DNA from 3 places in the Streptomyces sp. CRN 30 genome. Region 3 is predicted to be linked to each of the others. Evidence: riboswitches for the same ligand, from Rfam matches in the RefSeq annotation. Region 3 holds a riboswitch; each other region holds the start of a gene.
The links. A riboswitch is a leader RNA that binds a small molecule or an ion and turns the genes downstream of it on or off. The one in region 3 is predicted to bind cobalamin.

Region 1 (7,465 bases), on a different contig from region 3:
AGGTGTTGCGGGCGACACGGCGCGCGAACGCGTCCGGCAGGCCGAGCGCGTGGTCGAAGGGGAGCACGGTCACCGCGTCGGCGCCGCCCACCCCCGCGGCCAGCGCGGCGACCGTGGTGCGCAGCATGTTCACCCACGGGTCGCGGCGCGTCATCATCACCGGCGACGTCACCGCGTGCTGCACCTGCGCCCCCGCGCGCCCGACGCCGCACACCTCGGCGACCCGCGCCCACAGCCGCCGCGCCGCGCGCAGTTTGGCGATGGTCAGGAACTGGTCGGCGGTGGCCGCGTACCGGAACTCGATCTGGCCCGCGGCCTGTTCGACGCTCAGTCCGGCGTCGGTCAGCCCGCGCAGGTACGCCACCCCGGTCGCCAGCGAGCAGCCCAGCTCCTGCGCCGCCGAGCCCCCGGCCTCGTGGTACGGCAGCGCGTCCACGGTCATGGCGCGCAGCCCCGGGTGGTGGTCGGCGCAGCGGCGGGCCTCCGCGGCGATGCCGGCGATGTCGTAGCCCCGGCCGGTGCGCGCCTCGTGGCCGAGCGGGTCGGCGCCCAGGCTGCCGCGGACCGCGTCGGCGGCGACGCCCCGCTCCTCGTACAGCGCGAACAGCCGCCGCGCGGCCGGGCCGGTGTCGGCACCGGCGTCCAGCACGACGGGGGCGAGATCCAGGAACACGCCGTCCAGGGCGGTGTCGAGGGCCGTGACCGGGGCGCCCGCGTGCTCCCCGGCGAGCAGCCACAGGGAGGTGACGCCGTGCTCCAGATCGGCCAGGACCGCGGCGGAGTCCGCGGGGTCACCGGTGGCCGTGTGGCGCTGGCGTACGTCCCAGCCGCCGCCCGTGCTCCCCTCGGCGCGCGCGCCGCGCGTGAACGGCGCGAATCCCGGCAGCCCGGGGTCGGGCGCGGCGTCCCGCGCCGTGTACAGGGGCCGTACGCGCAACCCGTCTTCCAGTGCGGTGGACAGCGTCTGCTCCGCCTCGGCGTCCGAGATCTCCTTGCCGGACTTGCGCAGGACACCCGCCACGAGGTGCTGCCACTGCTCATGTGTCGCGTCAGGGAACTCGGCCGCCAGCGGGAGCCCGTCGTCAGGCAGGACCGTCATGGTCGGATGCTAGGCCAGGACGGCGGGCGGGCAGCAGAGGCCGCACTTGTGACCTTGTTCTCTCCGACGATGTGACGTGCGACGCTCACCCGTCCGGCGGTGCTCGGGCTCTTCGGCCGTCAGGGGTGATGCCTCAGGTGGCGGGGCGGGTGCACGGCCGTTGGGGCTGGTCGCGCAGTTCCCCGCGCCCCTGAGGGGGCGCGTTGTCATGCGTGGCCAAGGCGGCCAGTTCCTCCGCCGTCCGGGGGCCCGGTGCCTGCTCCGGCAGGAGACCCTGGGTGTGGAGCAGCCGGGTCGCCGCGATGCCCCAGGGGAGGCGCAGGCCCGCACGGGTCAGGAGGTCCGTGCGGGACAGGGCGCGGGGGGCCGGGCCGGTGTGGACGCCCTCGGGGGTGAGCAGTGCCGCGTCGTCGGCCCAGCGCAGGGCGAGGTCGACGTCGTGGGTCGCCATGACGACCGTCGTCCCGGCCGCGCGGAGCCCGTCGAGGGTGGCCAGCAGCCGTTCCTGGCCGTCCGGGTCGAGCCCCGCGGTCGGCTCGTCCAGGATCAGCACCCGGGGCCGCATCGCGACCGCGCCCGCGATCGCCGTCCGCTTGCGCTGCCCGTAGGAGAGCAGGTGGGTGGGGCGGTCGGCCAGTGCCGCGATGTCCAGCGCGGTCAGCGCCTCCTCGACGCGGGCGCGGACCTCCGCGTCGGGCAGACCGAGGTTGAGCGGCCCGAACGACACGTCCTGGCCGACGGAGGCCGCGAAGAGCTGGTCGTCGGGGTCCTGCACCACCAGTTGCACGGTGGTCCGCAGCCGGGTCAGCCCCGCACGGCCGTACGTCACCGGCTCACCCCCGAGCGTCAACCGGCCGGCACGCGGCCGCAGTCCGCCGCTGAGCAGCCGCATCAGGGTGGTCTTGCCGCTGCCGTTGCGGCCGAGCAGCGCCAGCGCCCGGCCCTCGCGGACCTCGAAGTCCAGGCCGTCCAGGACGACGGGCCCCTCCTCGTAGGCGAAGGACACGCCCCGCAGGGCGACCAGTGGCGGGGCGTCTCCGCTCATGTCAGCGGCCCTTCCCGTACGAATCCAGTACGAAGGTGAGGGCGGCCACCGCGCCGAGCAGCGTCAGGCTCGCCGCCGTGAACCGGCCCGAGACGCGGGCCTCGGGGACCAGGACGCGCAGGGAGCCGTCGTAGCCGCGCCCGGCGAGTCCGCTCTGGAGCCGGGCCGCCCGGCCGAAGGCCCGCGTGAACGCCGTCGCGCCGAGCCCGCCGAGGGAGCGCCAGGCGGCGGCCCGCGTGGTGTGCCCGAGCCGCGCGGCCTGCGCGTCCCTGATCCGCCGTACGGAGTCCAGGAGCAGGAAGCTCATGCGGTACGTCACCAGGGCGACGTCCACGACGGGGGCCGGCACCCCGGCCCGCACCAGACGCGGCAGCAGATCGGACATCGGGGTGGTGAACGCGAACAGCAGCACGCCGAGCGACGCCGCCGACGTACGCAGCAGCAGTCCGGCGGCGTGCGCCGGGCCGCCGGGGGCGGCCGAGACGAAACCGTCCGGGCCCCCGACCCGCACCAGCAGCGGCAGCGCACCCGTCACGCAGAAGCCGAGCGGCACCCGCCAGGCCCGCCACAGCCGCCGCGCGGGCACCCCCGCCGGGCCGAGCAGCACGGTCACGGCGGTGACCAGCACCAGGGCCGCTCCCGGCCAGGCGGGCAGCGAGATCGCGAGCACGGTCAGGCCGAGTCCGAGCACGGCCTTGTCCACGGGGTGGCGGCGGCGCCAGCGACTGCTGTGCGCCGCCGCGTCGATCGGCAGCACTCAGTCGCCCACGTCGCCCACGTTGCCCCCGTTGCCCACGGAGGCGTCCCGCCGGTCGGCCAGGGCCTGTTCCGCGCCCTGCCGCCGGCCTCTGCGGAGCCCGAAGTAGTAGGCGAGGACGCCCGCGCCGAGCGCGGCCTGCGCCGCGAACAGCGCCGACTCGATCTCCCCGGAGGGCGGTTCGTACAGCGGCGAGAACCAGGGCTCGTACTCCGGTTCCAGTTCCGTGATCGCTGTCTCCGCCTCCGCGTCGGCCCCGGTGAACGGCTCCTCCTTGTGGTCGCCGAGACCGAACACCAGCGGGATCACCGCCAGCACGGCCACCGCGAGCAGCAGCAGGAGATTGATCCTCGTGTTCCGCTTCACTTGGCCACCGCCTCCCGCGTCGCGCTCTCCCCGGTCCCCGGCTTCGCCGGAAGCACGCCCAGCCGGGTCAGCTCGCCCTTGCTCGACTGCACCAGCAGCCGCATCACCACCACCGTGAGCAGGCCCTCGCTCACCGCGAGCGGGATCTGCGTGACCGCGAAGATCGAGCCGAACTTGCCGAGCGCGCCCCAGAACCCGCTGCCCGGGTCGGGGAAAGCCAGCGCGAGCTGCACGCTGGTGACGCAGTACGTGGACAGGTCGGCGGCGAACGCGCCGCAGAAGACGGTGACCATCAGCGGCACGTCGTAGCGCCGGAGCAGCCTGTAGACGGCGTACCCGGCCCACGGGCCGACGATCGCCATGGAGAAGACGTTGGCGCCGAGCGTGGTCAGGCCGCCGTGGGCCAGCAGCAGCGCCTGGAACAGCAGCGTGATCGTGCCGAGCACCGCCATGACCGGCGGCCGGAACAGGATCGCGCCCAGCCCGGTACCGGTGGGATGGGAGCAACTGCCGGTGACGGAGGGGAGTTTCAGGGCGGACAGGACGAACGTGAAGGCCCCGGCGGCACCGAGGAGCAGGGTGCTCTCCGGGTGCTCGCGGACCTCACGGGTGAGGGAACGTACTCCGTGGACGACGAACGGCGCCGACGCGACACCCCAGGCGATCGCGTGCGCCGGAGGCAGGAAACCCTCGGCTATGTGCATGACTCAGCAGACCCTCTCCAGCACCTCGTGGATGGACGACGCGCCTTGGCCGGTCTCCTGGCTGACGGGTACCACCGCCCGTGCTCCGCCTTCCCGGGCCGCGAGGACCCAGTGGCTGCCCCCTCGTAGGGGGCCGGAGCCGGACTTCCCGATTCACAGTGGCGAGGGCCGCACCGGCATCACACCGGTTTCCCGTTCACCAAGGCGTGGCGACAGTAGTGCGCGGCCGGGGGTGGTGACAAGCGTGCCCGGGGCGCCGGCGCCGCGGTGGCGGGCCGTCACGGGGCCGGGTCGTCCGGGCGCCTCAGCACGAGGTCGCGGGCCCGCTGGGCCAGAGCCGTGGCGGCGGCCGTCAGGAAGACGAACGTGTACAGGATCTGCACCACGGTCACCACCCGGGACGCCTGCCCCCGGGGCGTGACGTCGCCGTACCCGACGGTGGCGAACGTGACCACGGTGAAGTACAGGGCGTCCACGCGGGTGCGCAGTCCGGAGAACTCGCCCGGCTGCCGGGACAGGATGTAGTAGCAGGCGGCGAAGGTGTGCGCGGTCAGGATGATGAGGAGGGTGATGGCGAGCCCCGGCCGGGTGCCGGGGCGCCCGGTGAGGACGTGCCGCACCTGACGCAGCAGCAGCACGGCGACACCGGCGAGGACGAGGGCGAACAGCAGCCAGGCCAGGCCCGGGTGGCGGGTGCCGAGGCGGTCGAAGGGGAGCCGGAAGTAGGCGGTCACCACCACGGCCGCCGTGGCGGCGGTGCGCCAGAGCCAGGTGCGTGCCGCGGGCCACGGCGCGTGCCGCTTCGGGGCTCCGCTCTTCGGTCCGTCCGCCATGGTTCCCCCTCCGCGGTGGGTCCCGTCCAGTCAACGCCGGACCGGCGCGGGACGCACCCGTTGTGCCTCCTGCCGGACGCCGCCGCTGTCGCGGATCGTGTCGCTGTTGGGCCGAACGGGTGACTTGGCGTAAGAATTGGCTGGTGCAGGCATTGAAGGCGAGTCGGAGCGGGGGGAGCCGGTGAACAGCCACGACGTCACCGATGAACAGTGGGAGGGGCTCGCCCAGGTCGTTCCGTTGCGTGGACGCGACGCCTGGCCGTCCTCGGTGGGACACCGGGCGCTGCCGGAGGCGGAGACCGAGGCCAGGCGTCGGTTCGTGGTGATGCGGGTCAATGTGTTCGCGGACGCCCGCGAGGTCGCCGAGACCCTGATGGCGGGCATCCCCGTGCTGCTCGACCTGACGGGCGCGGACACGGTGGTCGCGAAGCGCGTCCTGGACTTCAGTACGGGCGTCGTCTTCGGGCTGGCGAGCGGGATGCACCGGGTGGACCGGAATGTGTTCCTGCTCACACCGGCCGGGACCGAGGTGACCGGACTGATGGAGGGGGCGAGCGTCCCCGGGATGTGAGAGGCGGGCGGGGCCGGTCGGCTCCGGAGCGTGCGGGCGGCCGGGGGCGGTCGCGGCGGCGGTGGTATTCCTGGAACCGTGACCGATGATCCCCTGGACGTGCGGACGCTCCAGCGCAGACTGGCCGAGTTCGCCGCGGCGCGCGACTGGCAGCCGTACCACACGCCGAAGAACCTCGTCGCCGCGCTCAGCGTCGAGGCGTCCGAACTGGTGGAGATCTTCCAGTGGCTGACGCCCGAGCAGTCGGCCCGCGTGATGGACGACCCCGGCTCGGCGCACCGCGTCCGCGACGAGGTCGCCGATGTACTGGCGTACCTCCTGCAGTTCTGCGAGGTGCTGGGCGTCGACCCGCTGGCCGCGCTCGCCGCGAAGATCGACCGCAACGAGACGCGGTTCCCGGCCGTCCGGGAGTCGACGGAACGCTCAACTCCGTAATTACTCACAGTAGTTGTTTCACCGGTCGCAACCGATTTGTTGTCCAGAGATTTCCGCCTTCCTCTGGCTTTTCGTCCCACACGCCCTCACTCTGGGTAGTGGACAATGGAGTCGGGCGGACGCGTCGCGAACGCGTCGGGACGGACGGGGGCGGCCCCATGGACGCGGTGCGGCTCATCCTGACGAGCAGGCGTGCCCTGACCGCCGGCGGCGACGTGCCGCAGACGCTGGCGGAGGTGTGGCAGGCGCAGGCGCTGGCCCAGGCCATAGGGAGCAGACTGGCGGTCTTCGGGCCGCCGTCCCTGCGCGGCGAGGCGCTGGGACTCACCGAGGTGGCGGGCCGCGGCTGCGGCGTGCTGGACACCCCGGAGCTGGCCCCCGGTGAGCTGCGCGCCGCCCAGCTCACCGAGCTGGGCGACGCCCGCCAGTGCCTGCTGCGCCTGGCGGCACTGCTCGCGGAGACCGGCATCGCCCTCGTCGCCACGGCCTGCGCGGCGGACGACGAGTCCACGTACTGGCAGTGCATGGAGGCCATCGACGCGGCGGACGAGTCCCGCGACCGAGTCCTCCAGATGCTGCGAAGACTGGCGGACGAGGACGGGGTGCCCGAGCGGGAGGCGGGGTGACGGGTGGGGAGTCTCGGACCCGGTCACTCCCGCGTGCGCCCCCGGCACGCAGGGGAGGGGTGAGAAGCGTACGGCGGCCGAGCGTGCAGGATGGGGACATGGATCTCCGCATCTTCACCGAGCCCCAGCAGGGGGCCACCTATGACACCTTGCTCACCGTCGCCAAGGCCACCGAGGACCTCGGTTTCGACGCCTTCTTCCGCAGTGACCACTACCTGAAGATGGGCTCCGTGGACGGCCTCCCCGGCCCCACCGACGCCTGGATCACCCTGGCGGGCCTCGCCCGCGAGACCAAGCGCATCCGGCTCGGCACACTGATGACCGCCGGTACCTTCCGGCTGCCCGGCGTCCTCGCCATCCAGGTGGCCCAGGTCGACCAGATGTCCGGCGGCCGCGTCGAACTCGGCCTCGGCGCGGGCTGGTTCGAGGAAGAGCACAAGGCGTACGGCATCCCCTTCCCCAAGGAGAAGTTCGGCCGCCTGGAGGAGCAGCTCGCCGTCGTCACCGGCCTGTGGGCGACCGAGCCGGGCAAGACCTTCGACTTCCACGGCACGTACTACGACCTCACCGACTCGCCGGCTCTGCCCAAGCCCGCGCAGTCCAGGATCCCCGTGCTGATCGGCGGCCACGGCGCCACCCGCACCCCGCGGCTGGCGGCGAAGTACGCCGACGAGTTCAACATCCCCTTCGCCTCGATCGAGGACACGGCACGGCAGTTCGGCCGGGTCCGGGCCGCCGCCGAGGAGGCCGGCCGGGACGCCGACGAGCTGACCTACTCAGGCGCCCTCGTCGTCTGCGTCGGCAAGGACGACGCCGAGGTCGCCCGCCGCGCCGCCGTCATCGGCCGCGAGGTGGACGAGCTGAAGGCCAACGGACTGGCCGGATCCCCGGCCGAGGTCGTCGACCGCATCGGCCGCTTCGCCGAGGTCGGCGCCGAGCGGATCTACCTCCAGGTCCTCGACCTGCACGACCTGGACCACCTGGAGCTGATCTCCGCCCAGGTGCAGTCGCAGCTGTCCTAGGGCCCGG
Region 2 (7,465 bases), on a different contig from region 3:
ACGACGCGGACCTCCTGCCGGAGGACGTCCGGCACGTCAACGCCCACGCGACGTCCACGCCGGTCGGCGACCTCAGCGAGGCGCAGGCCCTGCGCACGGCCTTCGGCAAGGTCCTCGACGACGTGTCCGTCAGCGCCACCAAGGCCGCGCTCGGCCACACGCTGGGCGCCGCCGGGGCGATCGAGGCGGTCACGACCGTCCTCGCCCTGCGGGACCGGACGGCGCCGCCCACCCGCAGCCTCGAACGCGTCGACCCGGCGATCGAGCTGAACGTGGTCGGCCGCACGCCGGAGCCCCTGCCGTCCGGGCCCCTGGCGGCCCTCAGCACGAGCATGGGCTTCGGCGGCCACAACGTCGCGCTGGCCTTCACGACACTCCCATGACCCCCCGACCACCGACCCGAGCCCCCGAACACGGCCCTCCCACGGTCTCCGGCGGGGCGGACCGTGTGCACCAGGGGCTCGTGTCGTCCGGGTGGCCCTCGGGGCGGGACGCCTCAAGCCGAGGTGATCTCCGTCGGGCCGGAGGGGGCGGGGACGCGGTTCGGTGTCCCCACCCCCTGGGAACCGACCCGCCGGGTGACCGGGCGCGGGTGCTGCTGATGTGTCCCGGGCAGGGGGCCTACCTGCCCGGGGCCCTGCGGCACCTGCGGTACGTCCCCGCCGTCGCCGAGGTGCTGACCACCGTCGACACCCACGCCCCGGCCCACGGCTCGCTGCGCGTGCCGGTGGGCCGGCTGCTCACCGAGGAGGACGCGCCCGCGCCCGAGGAACTGCTGCGGAGCGACCCCCTCGGGTTCGACCTCGCCACCTACGCGGCGGTGGTCGCCTCCGCCACCGTCCTGCTCGGCCTCACCCGCCACCGCGTCGACGCGGTCCTCGGCCACAGCGTCGGGGACCTGGCCGCCCTCACCGTCGCCGGAGCCGTCACCGTGCGCCAGGGCGTCCAACTGCTCCGCATCCGCGACCGGCTGCTGCGGACCGCCGCCCTCCCCGCCGCCGGGATACTGGCCACCGACACCACCGCAGGACAGGCCGCGGACCTCATCCGCGCCTGCGGTACCCCCCAGGTGCGGATCGCCGCCCGCAACGCCCCCGCGCAGGTCGTCCTCGCCGGCCCCGACGCCCAACTCGCCCACGTACGCCGCGCACTTGAGGACAGCGGGCACCGCGTGACCCCGCTGACCAGCCGTACCGCCTTCCACCACCCCCTCCTCGACGAGGTCCACCGCTCCTTCCGCAGCCTGCTGCGCGCCCAGCCGCTCGCCCGGCCGGTCCTTCCCGTGCACACCACCGCCGGCCGCTGGGCGACGACCCCCGCCCACCTGCGCACCACGGCCGCCGCCCACCTCACCGAACCGATGGAACTGCACCGGACCCTGCTCACCCTGCGCCGGGCCGGTTTCACCACGTTCATCGACAGCGGCCCCCGCGCCCTGCTCAGCGGCCTGGTCCGGGCCGGCCTGCCCGGCTGCGCCACCGCCGCGCCGCTGCGCACCCCTGTCGCCGCGGACCGCATACTGCGCCGGCTGAACGCCGTCGCCCCGCCGCGCCGGCCCGGTCCGGGCCCTTGGTAGTCTGCCGAGGCCAGTCACGCCACCTCGGTGGTCAGGGAATCCGGTGCGAATCCGGAACTGACGCGCAGCGGTGAGGGGGACGGGCGGGGCACGATCGCCACTGGGACGACCACCGCGCACGCGGCGGCGTCCTGGGAAGGCGCCCCGTCCGGACGAACCCGAGTCCGAAGACCTGCTGGCACCTCCGCGCCCCCGCGCGGAGGTCGACCGTAGGCCAGGCTCCGCGTCCAGAGCCCCGACACCCGAGGCATGCCCGTGCTCCGCACCACCCCCCGTTCCGCCGCGTTCCTGCTCACCACCGCCCTGCTGCTCACCGCGTGCTCCACCGCCGGCGGCACCTCCGGCGGAAAGGGCACCGCGTCGGACGGCGCCTCCGCCGCCACCGGTTACCCGGTCACGCTGCGCAACTGCGGCCACGACGTCACCCTGACGTCGGCACCCGCCCATGCCGTCTCCCTCAACCAGGGCAGCACCGAGATCCTCCTCTCGCTGGGCCTGGCGGACCGCCTCGCCGGCACCGCCACGTGGACCGACCCGGTGATGAAGGGCCTGGAGAAGGCGAACGCCGGTGTGCCCCGGCTCGCCGACAACAACCCCTCCTTCGAGAAGGTCCTCGACGCCGGACCCGACTTCGTCACCGCGTCCTTCGTCTCCACCCTCGGCACGGGCGGCGTCGCCACCCGCGAACAGTTCGAGAAGCTGGGCGTCCCCACCTACGTCTCCCCGTCCGACTGCGCCGCCGGCAAGGACAACGACAGCGGCGGCGACGGCTCCCGCAGCACCCCCCTCACCCTCGGCACGGTCTACGGCGAGATAACCGACCTCGCCCGCGCCTTCGGCGTCGAGGAACGCGGCGACGAACTGGTCGGTGAGCTGAAGGACCGCGTACGCGAGGCCACCGACGGGCTCGACGCGTCCGGTGTCTCCCTCATGTACTGGTTCGCCAACTCCCAGTCGCCCTACCTCGCGGGCTGCTGCGGCGCCCCCGGCGCCATCACCCGCGCCCTCGGCGCGAAGAACGTCTTCTCCGACACCCACGACGAGTGGCCCCAGATCAACTGGGAGACCGTCGCCGACCGCGACCCCGACGTCATCGTCCTCGGCGACCTGACCCGCAAGTCCCAGACCGCCGAGACCGCCGAGGCGAAGATCGAGTTCCTGGAGACCAACCCGGCGACCCGCAACCTCACAGCGGTGAAGAAGAAGCGGTACGTCCTGCTCAGCGGACAGGCGATGAACCCGTCCATCCGCACGGTCGAGGGGATCGAACAGGTCGCCGCCGGTCTCCGGGACCTCGGACTCGGCAAGTGACCCGGCCTGCCGACGGGCACGTGCGCCGGCACGTGCCCGGCGCGCGGACGACCCCGCTCCTGACCGCCGCGGGCCTCGCTGCCCTGGCGCTGTCGGTCGCCGTCGCCGTGACCATCGGCCCCGCCGACATCTCCGCCGGCGACGTGTGGTCCTCGGTCGCCGCCCACCTGGGGTTCGGTGAGGGCACCCTCGCCCCGCTGCGGGACGGCATCGTGTGGGACCTGCGCATGCCCCGCACCCTGCTCGCCGCGGTCTGCGGCGCCGGACTGGCCCTGTGCGGCGCGGTCATGCAGTCCCTGCTGCGCAACCCGCTCGCCGACCCGTTCGTCCTCGGCGTCTCCTCCGGCGCCTCGACCGGCGCGGTCGCCGTGATCGTGCTCGGCGTCGGCGGGGGAGCGGTGTCGCTGTCCGCGGGCGCGTTCGTCGGCGCCCTGCTGTCGTTCGCGCTGGTCCTGGTGGTCAGCCACAGCCTCGGCGGCAGCGTCGACCGCGTGGTGCTCTCCGGCGTCGCCGCCATGCAGCTCTTCTCGGCGCTGACCTCGTTCACCGTACTGACGTCGGCGGACGCCGAGACCACCCGCGGCGTGCTGTTCTGGCTGCTGGGCTCCCTCACCGGCGCCACCTGGACCCAGGTGCTGCTGTGCGCCGGAGTGCTCGCCGCCGTCCTCGTGGTGTGCCTCGTCCACTCCGCCACCCTCGACGCGTTCACCTTCGGCGAGGAGGCCGCCGCCAGCCTCGGGGTACGGGTGGGCCGTACCCGGCTGGTGCTGCTGTGCGCGACCGCGCTGCTCACCGCGGCCCTGGTCAGCTGCGCGGGCGCGATCGGCTTCGTCGGCCTGGTCCTGCCGCACGCCACCCGCGCGCTCACCGGCACCGCCCACGCCCGGCTGCTGCCGGTCACCGTCCTGACCGGCGCCGTCTTCCTGGTGTGGGTGGACACCCTCGCCCGTACCGTCCTCGACCCCCAGGAGATCCCGGTGGGAGTGGTGACGTCCCTGATCGGCGTACCGGCCTTCGTGGCCGTGCTCTACCGGGGCAGGAGGCGCACATGACCGGCAGGGCCCCCGCAGACGACGTACGGCCCCCCGCCGACGGCACACGGCCCCCCGCCCCCGCCGGCGACGGCCTCCGCTCCGACCGCGTCGCCCGCCGCGCCGGCGGGCGGCTCATCGTGGACGGCGTCACCCTCGCCCCGCGCACCGGCGAGACGATCGGCCTGCTCGGCCCCAACGGGTCGGGCAAGTCCACCCTGCTGCGGCTGCTCGCGGGGGTGCTCCAGCCCTCCGCCGGTGTCGTCACCCTCGACGGCCGCCCGCTCGCCGGGGTCGGCCGCCGGGCGGCGGCCCGGCGTATCGCCACCGTCGAACAGCACGCGCACACCCAGACCGAACTGACCGTCCGGGACGTCGTCGCCCTCGGCCGCATCCCGCACCGCCGCCCCTGGGCCGCCGGTTCGCCCGAGGACGGCCCGGCCGTCACCGCCGCCCTCGCCCGCGCCGGGCTCACCGACCGCGCGGACCAGTCCTGGCACACCCTGTCCGGCGGCGAGCGCCAGCGCGCCCAGATCGCCCGCGCCCTCGCGCAGGAGCCGCGCGAACTGCTGCTGGACGAACCCACCAACCACCTGGACATCCAGCACCAGCTGGACCTGCTGGAGCTGGTCGTGTCCCTGCCGGTCACCACGGTGATCGCCCTGCACGACCTCAACCTGGCCGCGATGTACTGCGACCGGCTCCTCGTGCTGCGGGAGGGCCGGGCCGTCGCCGAGGGCGTGCCCGGCGACGTCCTCACCCCGTCCCTCATCGAGGAGGTCTACGGGGTCCGCGCGGAGGTCGCCGACGGCCACGGCCACCCGGTCATCCGCTTCCTGCGCCGGTAGCGCCGGTAGCGCCGGTAGTAGCGGTAGCACCGGTAGCGAGGGAGGCACCGGAAGCGCCGGTGAGGTAGCGGAACAGCATGGCGACGATCTCGTCCTCCAGCCGCGTGACGTCGACGGGGTCGGGGGCCGCGACCATCGTGTGGATCAGAATCTCGACGGTGGCCACCAGGATCCGCGCGGCGACGACGGTGTCGGCCACCCGGACCTCCGGGTGCGTCCGCAGCAGCTCCAGCGCGTAGGCGATCCGTTCCCGCTGGAAGACCGTCACCCGTTCCAGCAGCTCGGCCGAGCGCGGCCCCTGCTCCACCATCACGCGCAGCAGCTGCGGGTCGTCCTGGTGGTTCTCGGCGGAGGCGCGGACGAAACGCCGCAGGATGTCCTCCAGCGAGTCGGGCAGGCCCTCCGTCAGGAGCCGCTCGACGGAGGCCTGGCCGCGGTCGAGGTGGCGGGTGAGCAGCTCCGCCAGGATCGCGTCCTTGTTCGGGTAGTACTGGTACAGCGAACCGATCGACACCCGGGCCCGCTCGGCGATGCGGTTGGTGGTCCCCGCGGCATAGCCGTACTCCCCGAAAACGTGAGCAGCCGCGTCGAGGATGCGGTCCCGGGTGAGTTCCGCGCGCACCTGACGGGGCTGTTTACGTGGGGCGATCCCCTGGCGGTCGGGGCTCATGACACCTCCTGGACGGCGCCGTGAAAGCGAGTGGCGCAAGACCTGAATGATTGCTCACAATACTGTCATGACCTGCGGCGAAACCGTCAAGGACGGCTGCCGGACCCGCTCGGGAAGGACACATCCCCATGAGTCATGTCGCCACCCGTCCACGACGCCTCGCGCCGGACGGCGTCCGGGCCCTGCTCGGCGAGCCGGACGCGATGACCGCGCGGAAGAAGACCGACCGCCTCGATCCGTTCTTCCGCCGCTTCATCGCCCACTCGCCGTTCCTGACGATGGCCACCGCGGACGCCCGGGGCCGCGCGGACTCCTCGCCCCGGGGTGACTACCCGGGCTTCGTGAAGGTGCTCGACGACCGGACGCTGGCCGTCCCGGACCGACCGGGCAACCGCATCGCCGACTCCTTCACCAACCTCGCCGAGAACGACGGCGTCGGACTGCTCTTCCTCGTCCCGGGCCTCAGGGAGACCCTGCGCGTCAACGGCCGCGGCTACCTCACCGACGAACCCGACGTCCTGACCCGGATGGAGACCGAGGGCCGGCGCCCGGTGCTGGCCGTGGTCGTCGAGGTCGAGGAGGTCTACTACCACTGCGGCCGCGCCCTCATCCGGTCCCGGCTGTGGGACCCCGCCGCCCAGGCCCTCGCCGAGGAGATGCCGTCGGCCGGCGAGACGTTCACCGCGCAGTTCGGCCTGGACGTCGACCCCGCCGCCGTGGACCGGCTCCTCGAAGACGGCTACCGCACCCTCTACTGACCGGACAGCGAGGAACTCACCCATGGCAGCGACGCGGACCGTTCTCGTCGACCGCATCGAACCCGTCACCGACGACGTCGTCTCCCTCACCCTGCGCGGCACCCCGGGGCCGCTCCCGCCCTGGGAACCGGGCGCCCACATCGACGTCCGGCTGCCCAACTGGCTGACCCGGCAGTACTCGCTGTGCGGCGACCCCGCCGACCTGGACACCTACCGCATAGCCGTCCGCCACGACCGGCTCAGCCGCGGCGGATCGGAGTACGTTCACCGCTTCCTGCGCCCCGGACGCCTGTTGGAGATCTCCGAGCCGCGCAACCACTTCCCGCTGCTGCCCGCCCCGCGCTACCTGTTCCTCGCTGCGGGCATCGGCATCACCCCCGTCCTGCCGATGCTGCGGGCGGTCACCGACGCGGGACTCCCCGCCGAACTCCTCTACGTCGGACCGTCGGTGTCCGCCATGCCCTTCGCGGACACCCTGCGCGCCGCGTACGGGGAACGGGTGCGCCTGGTCGCCACCCGGGAGCGGGGCCGGCCCTCCCTGCGCGCCCTGGCGGCGGAACTCCCCGACGACACCCTCGTCTACGCCTGCGGTCCCGCGCCGCTGCTGGCCGCCGCCGAGGAGGCGTTCCCCGCCGGGCGGCTGCACGCGGAGCGGTTCCGGCCGCTGCGCCGCGCGTTCGGGCCCGACACCGCCTTCGAGGTGGAGTGCGCCCGCTCCGGCTCCACGGTCGAGGTGCCGGCCGGGGAGTCGATGCTCGACGCCCTGGCGCACGCGGGCCGGACGGTGGCCGCGGGCTGCCGCGAGGGCGTCTGCGGGAGCTGCGGGATCACCGTCCTCGACGGCGAACCCGACCACCGCGACGACATCGGCGCACCCGAGGGGCGCGTGTACCCGTGCGTGTCCCGCGCGCGGTCCGCGCGGCTCGTCGTGGACCTGTGAACCACCGTACCGACACCACCACCGCGACGACGAGAGCGAGACAGCGATGAGCGTGCTGCCCAAGGTGCGCATGGCGCGGAGCCGACGCATGATCACCCTGGAGGTGCGGCGGACCGAGCGGATCAGCCCCACCTTCCTGACCGTCACCCTCGGCGGCCCGCAGGCGGCCCACCTGGAACCCATGGGCTTCGACCAGACCGTACGGCTCTTCTTCCCCCGCGCGGGACAGGACGGGCTGCGGATGCCGAGCCGCAACAGCGAGGCGTGGATGGCCGAGGTGCTGCTCATGCCGAAGGCGAGCAGACCCCGGGTGCGCAACTACACGGTCCGC
Region 3 (7,465 bases):
GGAGGAACTCGCCCGACAGCGTCTCGCGCTTGAAGAGGTTGGAGACCTGCGGCTCGATGCACTCGTACACACCGGCGATCGAGGCGATGGTGGCCGTCGGCGCGATCGCCAGGAGCAGGGAGTTGCGCAGCCCGGTCGCGGCGACGCGCTCGCGCAGGGCCGCCCAGCGCTCCGGCCAGGCGAGGTCCACGTCGTAGTGGTCGGGGTGCAGCACGCCCCGGGCCGTACGGGTCTGCTCCCAGGCGGGCAGCGGACCGTGCCGCTCCGCGAGGCCGGCGGAGACCTCGTACGCGGCGAGCATGATCCGCTCGGCGATGCGGGTCGACAGTGCCCGGGCCTCGGGGGAGTCGAACGGCAGCCGGAGCCGGAAGAACACGTCCTGGAGACCCATCACCCCCAGGCCGACCGGCCGCCAGCGGGCGTTCGAACGGGCCGCCTGTTCGGTGGGGTAGTAGTTGACGTCCACGACACGGTCGAGGAAGGTCACGGCCGTGCGGACCGTGGCGTCCAGCCGCTCCCAGTCCAGCTCGCCCGCCCCACCCGCCTCCGGGTCGACGAAGGCGCCGAGGTTGACCGACCCGAGGTTGCAGACCGCGGTCTCCCCGTCGTCCGTCACCTCCAGGATCTCGGTGCACAGGTTCGAGGAGTGGACGACGTGGCCCGGCTCGGCCGTCTGGTTGGCGGTGCGGTTCGCGGTGTCCTTGAAGGTCATCCAGCCGTTGCCGGTCTGGGCGAGGGTGCGCATCATGCGGCCGTACAGCTCACGGGCGGGAAGGGTCCTCCGTGCCAGACCCTTCGCCTCCGCCGCCCGGTAGGCCGCGTCGAACTCCGCGCCCCACAGGTCCACCAGCTCGGGCACGTCGGACGGGGAGAACAGCGACCAGGGCGCGTCGGCGTCCACCCGGCGCATGAACTCGTCCGGGATCCAGTGCGCGAGGTTCAGGTTGTGGGTGCGCCGCGCGTCCTCACCGGTGTTGTCCCGCAGCTCCAGGAACTCCTCGATGTCGGCGTGCCAGGTCTCCAGGTACACCGCGGCCGCGCCCTTGCGCCGCCCGCCCTGGTTCACCGCGGCGACCGAGGCGTCCAGCGTCTTCAGGAACGGGACGATGCCGTTGGAGTGCCCGTTCGTGCCCCGGATCAGCGCGCCCCGGGAGCGCACGCGGGAGTACGCGAGCCCGATGCCGCCCGCGTGCTTCGAGAGGCGCGCCACCTGGAGGTAGCGCTCGTAGAGGGAGTCCAGCTCGTCCTTGGGGGAGTCGAGGAGGTAGCAGGACGACATCTGGGGGTGCCGGGTGCCCGAGTTGAAGAGGGTGGGGGAGGAGGGGAGGTACTCCAGGCGGCTCATCAGGCCGTACAGGGCGGCCACGTCGTCGACGGCCTCGACGGTCTCGTCCTCGGCGAGACCGGCGGCGACGCGCAGCAGGAAGTGCTGCGGGGTCTCGATCACCTGCCGGGTGAGCGGGTGGCGGAGCAGGTAGCGGCTGTGCAGCGTGCGCAGGCCGAAGTAGCCGAAGCGCCGGTCGGCGCCCTCGGCGACGGCGGTGTCGACCAGCGCGTCGAGACGGGCCGCGTGCCGGCTCACGAACGCGGCGGTGCGGTCCGCGACCAGGCCCTCGCGATGACCGGTGGCGACCGACCGGGAGAAGGAGCGCACACCCTGGGAGGCGGCCTCGGCGGCGATGCCGATCGTCAGCAGGCGGGCGGCCAGCCGTGAGTACGCGGGGTCCTCGGAGATGAGCCCCGCCGCCGCCTCCGTGGCCAGCTCCCGCAGCTCCGCCTCGTCCGCGTGCGCGGACCGGCCGCGCAGCGCGGCGGCGGCGACCCGGCCGGGGTCGGTGTCCGGGAGGTCGGCGGTGAGCTCGGTCAGGGTGCGCAGCAGCGCGGTACCGGGAGCGTCGGCTTCCGGTGCGGTGACGGAGGCCGGGTCGGGTGGCGCGACGGTCACGTGGGGCTCTCTCTCGCTCGGCTGGGGGCCTGGCGGAGCGAGCGGAGGCACACGGGCACGTGCGGGGAGGCAGTGCGCGGCGCGTCCACCGGCCCAATCCGCGAGGCCCGGACGTCATCGCGCCCGGGCCGGACGGCCGGGCGCGCCGTCGGCAGGTACTCGGACTGGACGAGCGCGCGCTCGGTGGGACGAACACGCACAAGTACACCGTTGCGGGACAGTTCCGGATTCGCACCGGATTCCCCTGCGTCGACAGCGAGCACGAGCATACATGTGGTGCCCGGCTGAGCAAGCGGCCCCATATGTTGTGTCGCGGGCCGTCGCGAGGAGTTTTGCGGAGAGTGTCAGAGGGTGAGCTGATAGGTGATCAGCATGATGTCGTCGACGTCCGGGAGCGGGTTCCAGTCGCGCTCCGGGGTGCGGGTGAAGCCGATGCGCTCGTAGAGGCGGTGGGCGGCGCGCATGGTCCGCTGGGTGGACAGCACCACGCGGACGCAGCCGGGCGTGGCCCGCGCGCGGTCGACGCACCGGCGGACGAGCGCCTCGCCGGCGCCCCGGCCGCGTGCCTCGGCGGCCACCGCGAGCATGCGTATCTCGGCCTCGCCGGACCGGGCGATGTCGGCCAGGGGGCCGCCGGTCGGCACGAAGGTCACCCCGCCGAGCACCCGGCCGTCCCCGACGGCGACGGACACCTCGGCCGCGGCGGCCCGCCCCGCCACGTCGCGCAGTACACCGAGGTAGGCGTCGTCCTTGCCGAAGTCGAGGAGCCCGTCCCGGAGGTACGCCCACGCGGTGATCCCGCCGAGGGTGCCGTACTCCTCCGGCACGGCCGGCCTGATGGTGATGTCCATGGCCGCAGTGTGCCGCAGGGGTACGACATCGGCCCGCGGTTTCCGGGGCCGCTCGTCAGCAACCGCCCGTCAGCAACCGCCCGTCAGCAGCAGCGGAACCCCTGGCGCGGGTCCGTGTCCTGCCGGTCGGTCCGCGCGCGTTCGAACTCCCGGCGGGACGGCACGGTCGCGTCCGGATCGTGGGTGCGCACATGGGCCACGTAGCGGTCGTACGCCGACTCGCCGGTCAGCTCCCGCACGTACCAGCGCACTCCCTCAGCCGCCCTGACCAGCACCGACCGCATTCCGCTCCGCCTCCATCCGTTCCTTCTCCTCGCGGGTGGCGAGCAGCCCCGCCGGGGCGTCCAGTTCCGACTTCACGTACGGGGCCTCGCTCAGCGTGGACAGGGCCGGCCGGCGCACATGGCGTACGCACACGCGGGTCGCGTCGGCCATCACGACGACGATCAGCAGCGCCAGGACGGCCGTCAGGACGCCGTCCACCGTGGAGTTGGTGACGACGGTCTGCATGTCGTCCATGGTCTTCGCGGGTGCGATCACCTCGCCCCGGTCGATGGCGTCCTGATAGACCTGCCGCTGTTTGAAGAAGCCCACGCGCGGGTCGCTGGAGAACACCTTCTGCCAGCTGGCGGTGAGCGTCACCGTCGCGTCCCAGGCGAGCGGAACACCCGTGATCCAGGCCCACTTCAGGCGCCCGGACTTCACCAGCAGTGTGGTGCACACGGTCAGCGCGACCGCCGCGAGGAGCTGGTTGGAGATGCCGAAGACCGGGAAGAGCTGGTTGATCCCGCCGAGCGGCTCATGGACGCCCACCCACAGGAAGTAGCCCCAGAGCGCGCAGACGATGCCGCTGGTGATGATGAGCCCCGGCTTCCAGCTGATGTTGCGGAACGGCTTGTAGACGTTGCCGAGGGTGTCCTGGAGCATGAAGCGGCCCACGCGGGTGCCCGCGTCGAGCGCGGTGAGGATGAACAGTGCCTCGAACATGATCGCGAAGTGGTACCAGAAGGAGCGCATCCCGTCGCCCGTGACCTGGGCGAAGATCTCCGAGACGCCGACCGCGAGGGTGGGCGCGCCACCGGTGCGGGAGAGCAGGGACGCCTCCTCGACCTGCCGCGCCGCCTCGGCGAGGGCCTCCGGCGAGATGGAGTAACCCCAGCCCGTCACCACCTGCGAGGCGTTCTGCACGGTGTCGCCGATGACGCCGGCGGGCGCGTTCATCGCGAAGTACAGGCCCGGGTCGATCACCGAGGCCGCTATCAGCGCCATCACGGCCACGGCCGACTCCATCAGCATGGAGCCGTAACCGATCAGCCTGACCTGGGTCTCCTTCTGGATCATCTTCGGTGTCGTACCGCTGGAGATCAGCGCGTGGAACCCGGAGAGCGCGCCGCACGCGATGGTGATGAAGACGAACGGGAAGAGCGAGCCCGCGAACACCGGGCCGTCCCCCCGGGTGGCGAAGTCGGTGACCGCGGGCATCTTCAGCGTCGGCAGGGTGAACACCACGCCGAGCGCGAGCATGGCGATCGTGCCGATCTTCATGAAGGTGGACAGGTAGTCCCGGGGCGCGAGCAGCATCCACACCGGCAGGATGGAGGCGATGAACCCGTACGCCACCAGCCAGATCACCAGCGTGGAGGGGGCGAGGGTGAAGGCGTCGGCCCAGGAGGACTGGGCGACCCATCTGCCCGAGACCAGCGCGAACAGCAGCAGGGCGACACCGATGAGCGAGACCTCGGTGACCCGGCCCGGCCTGAGCACCCGCAGGTAGAAGCCCATGAAGAGGGCGATCGGGACGGTCATCGCGATGGAGAAGGTGCCCCAGGGCGACTCCGCGAGCGCGTTGACGACGACCAGCGCCAGCACGCCGAGCAGGATGATCATGATGGCGAAGGCGGCGATCAGCGCGGCCGCGCCGCCCACCGGGCCGATCTCCTCGCGGGCCATCTGCCCGAGCGAGCGGCCGTCGCGGCGGGTGGAGAAGAACAGCACCACCATGTCCTGCACGGCGCCCGCGAAGATGACGCCGGCGACGATCCAGATGGTGCCGGGCAGATATCCCATCTGCGCGGCGAGCACCGGTCCGACGAGGGGGCCCGCGCCCGCGATCGCCGCGAAGTGGTGGCCGAGCAGCACCCGGCGGTCGGTGGGGTGGAAGTCGATGCCGTTGTCCAGCCGCTCGGCCGGGGTGGCCCGGTTCCGGTCGGCCTTGAGCACCTTGTACTGGATGGACTTCGCGTAGAAGCGGTAGCCGATGGCGTACGAGCCGAGCGCCGCCGCGACCATCCAGGCGGCGGACACCTCCTCGCCGCGGGCGAGGGCGAGCACGGCCCAGCCGGTCGCGCCGATCAGGGCGACAATGGTCCAGACGATGACGCTCCGCGGGTTGGCGCGGCTCGTGCGGGGACTGTTCTGAGCGTTCGCGGTGCGCAACGGGTGGTCCCTTCCGTCCATGCGATGACGGGAGGACCGTAGTGCGGGACGCGGAGGCGCGCTACACCGCGAACACGAGTCGGCGTGCGCCGGGCGCCCGGCCGTACGGTTCGTCCGCCCCCTACTCCACCGGCCGCTTCAGCCTGGCCACGAACTTGTACCGGTCCCCGCGGTAGACCGATCGCACCCACTCCACCGGTTTGCCCTCCTTGTCCAGGGAGTGGCGGGAGAGCATCAGCATGGGCAGGCCCACGTCGGTGCCGAGCAGGCCGGCCTCGCGCGGGGTGGCCAGCGAGGTCTCGATGGTCTCCTCGGCCTCGGCGAGATGGACGTCGTACACCTCGGCCAGCGCGGTGTAGAGGGACGTGTACTTCACCAGTGACCTGCGCAGCGCCGGGAAGCGCTTGGCGGAGAGGTGGGTGGTCTCTATGGCCATCGGCTCGCCGTTCGCCATGCGCAGCCGCTCGATGCGCAGCACCCGGCTGCCGGCGGCGATGTCGAGCAGCCCGGCGAGGGTGTCGTCGGCGGTGACGTACCCGATGTCGAGCAGCTGCGAGGTGGGTTCGAGGCCCTGGGCGCGCATGTCCTCGGTGTACGAGGTGAGCTGCAGGGCCTGGGAGACCTTGGGCTTGGCCACGAACGTGCCCTTGCCCTGGATGCGCTCGAGGCGGCCCTCGACGACCAGCTCCTGCAGGGCCTGCCGGACGGTCGTGCGCGAGGTGTCGAACTCGGCGGCGAGGGTGCGCTCCGGCGGCACCGGGGTGCCCGGGGGGAGCGTCTCCGTGATGTCGAGCAGGTGCTTCTTCAGGCGGTAGTACTTCGGCACGCGCGCGGTGCGGACAGGTACCCCGCTCTCGTTCTCCGCGCTGCTGACGTCGGTGCTCATGCTCCGCCTTCCCGGCTCCGTGTGCCGACGCGAACGACGGACGGTCGGCTCGGCTCACATCGTGGCACGGCTTCATGTGCGAGGGTCCCCTCGCCTCCTCCGTGATCCCCTCTGTATACCTTCGCGCCCCTTGTTGGTCTAGTCCACCGCGCGGGAGTGGTCCACCTGAACGCCCGCCTCCGGACCTGCTGTTTCCGCCGGCTCCTTACATAAAGGTCCCTGCATATATAGGTCCCGTAACGGACGGTCGGCCGCCCTCGAACACCCTTGACACGACTTTTGGTCTGGGCCAAGCTCCCCGTACTGGTCTACACCATTGGTCCAGGTCCCGGCCCCACGGGCAGCGCCAGACGTTCGGTCACCGCGGTGGGCAGGGGGGTTCGTTGCATCCCTGAGGAGGGTGGCGTGAAGCGCAAGCTGGCAGCCGCGATCGGTATCGCGGGCATGATGGTCTCCCTCGCGGCGTGCGGGGGCGAGGGGTCCGGTGGTTCCGGGGGCGCGGACGCCGACGAGCTGACGGTCTGGCTCACGGTCGACGCCCAGAACAACTGGCCCGAGCTGGTGAAGGCCGCCGACGACGCGGTGAAGAAGGAACACCCCGGCCTCACCGTCAAGCACGAGTACTACGGCTGGCCCGACAAGAACACCAAGCTCGACGCCGTCCTCGCCACCGACAAGACCCCCGACGTGGTCGAGATGGGCAACTCCGAGATGCTCGGCTACATGGTCAAGGGTGCCTTCGCCCCCCTGGACCCCGCGAAGTTCGACAACTCCGACGCCTGGCTCGACGGCCTCAAGGACTCGGTGACCTACGAGGGCAAGACGTACGGCGTCCCGTACTACGCGGGCGGCCGCGTCGCCAACTGGCGCACCGACGTGGCGGAGGCGGCCGGGGTGAAGGAGGCGCCCACGACGTACGAGGAGCTCACCGCCGCCCTCGACAAGATCCAGAAGAAGCAGGGCGACCAGTTCAGCGCCTGGTACCAGCCCAGCCGCGACTGGTACGCGGCCATGTCCTTCGTCTACGACGCCGGCGGCGCCATCGCGAAGGAGGAGGGCGGCCAGTGGAAGGCCGACCTCTCCTCGCCCGAGTCCCTCGCAGGCCTCGAGGAGTACAAGAAGGTCCTCGACTCCTACATGAACGGCGACAAGACCAAGGACGAGGCCGACCGCCCCATCGTCTACGGCCAGGGCAACGCCGGCATGATCTTCGCCGCCGCCTGGGAGGGCGCCACCGCCGCCACCCCGGAGAACGACAAGACCGGCGACCTCGCGAAGAACATCGAGAACTTCGTGATGCCCGGCCCGTCCGGCGAGAACATGCCGGTCTTCCTCGGCGGCTCCGAC

Region 1: linked by a shared signal. The riboswitch ahead of UW392_RS16550 (energy-coupling factor ABC transporter permease) and the one ahead of UW392_RS40660 (ribonucleoside-diphosphate reductase subunit alpha) in region 3 are both predicted to bind cobalamin.
Region 2: linked by a shared signal. The riboswitch ahead of UW392_RS50475 (ABC transporter substrate-binding protein) and the one ahead of UW392_RS40660 (ribonucleoside-diphosphate reductase subunit alpha) in region 3 are both predicted to bind cobalamin.

Annotation. Positions count from the first base shown of each region.
Region 1 is NZ_JAVRHI010000169.1:14,455-21,919, reverse strand. It holds gene UW392_RS16570 (methylmalonyl-CoA mutase family protein) at 1-1,099, opposite strand, end outside; gene UW392_RS16565 (energy-coupling factor ABC transporter ATP-binding protein) at 1,233-2,144, opposite strand; gene cbiQ (cobalt ECF transporter T component CbiQ) at 2,146-2,901, opposite strand; gene UW392_RS16555 (energy-coupling factor ABC transporter substrate-binding protein) at 2,902-3,267, opposite strand; gene UW392_RS16550 (energy-coupling factor ABC transporter permease) at 3,264-3,971, opposite strand; cobalamin riboswitch at 4,001-4,190, opposite strand; gene UW392_RS16545 (potassium channel family protein) at 4,250-4,804, opposite strand; gene UW392_RS16540 (cell division protein SepF) at 4,986-5,375, shown strand; gene UW392_RS16535 (nucleotide pyrophosphohydrolase) at 5,454-5,810, shown strand; gene UW392_RS16530 (DUF6099 family protein) at 5,969-6,436, shown strand; gene UW392_RS16525 (LLM class F420-dependent oxidoreductase) at 6,535-7,458, shown strand.
Region 2 is NZ_JAVRHI010000447.1:60,778-68,242, reverse strand. It holds partial or broken gene UW392_RS50485 (beta-ketoacyl-[acyl-carrier-protein] synthase family protein) at 1-383, shown strand, start outside; gene UW392_RS50480 (ACP S-malonyltransferase) at 602-1,576, shown strand; cobalamin riboswitch at 1,571-1,771, shown strand; gene UW392_RS50475 (ABC transporter substrate-binding protein) at 1,826-2,887, shown strand; gene UW392_RS50470 (FecCD family ABC transporter permease) at 2,884-3,939, shown strand; gene UW392_RS50465 (ABC transporter ATP-binding protein) at 3,936-4,766, shown strand; gene UW392_RS50460 (TetR/AcrR family transcriptional regulator) at 4,744-5,436, opposite strand; gene UW392_RS50455 (MSMEG_1061 family FMN-dependent PPOX-type flavoprotein) at 5,565-6,194, shown strand; gene UW392_RS50450 (PDR/VanB family oxidoreductase) at 6,217-7,134, shown strand; gene UW392_RS50445 (siderophore-interacting protein) at 7,181-7,465, shown strand, end outside.
Region 3 is NZ_JAVRHI010000377.1:33,583-41,047, reverse strand. It holds gene UW392_RS40660 (ribonucleoside-diphosphate reductase subunit alpha) at 1-1,945, opposite strand, end outside; cobalamin riboswitch at 2,078-2,231, opposite strand; gene UW392_RS40655 (GNAT family N-acetyltransferase) at 2,290-2,796, opposite strand; gene UW392_RS40650 (YbdD/YjiX family protein) at 2,880-3,080, opposite strand; gene UW392_RS40645 (carbon starvation CstA family protein) at 3,052-5,253, opposite strand; gene UW392_RS40640 (GntR family transcriptional regulator) at 5,354-6,118, opposite strand; gene UW392_RS40635 (extracellular solute-binding protein) at 6,524-7,465, shown strand, end outside.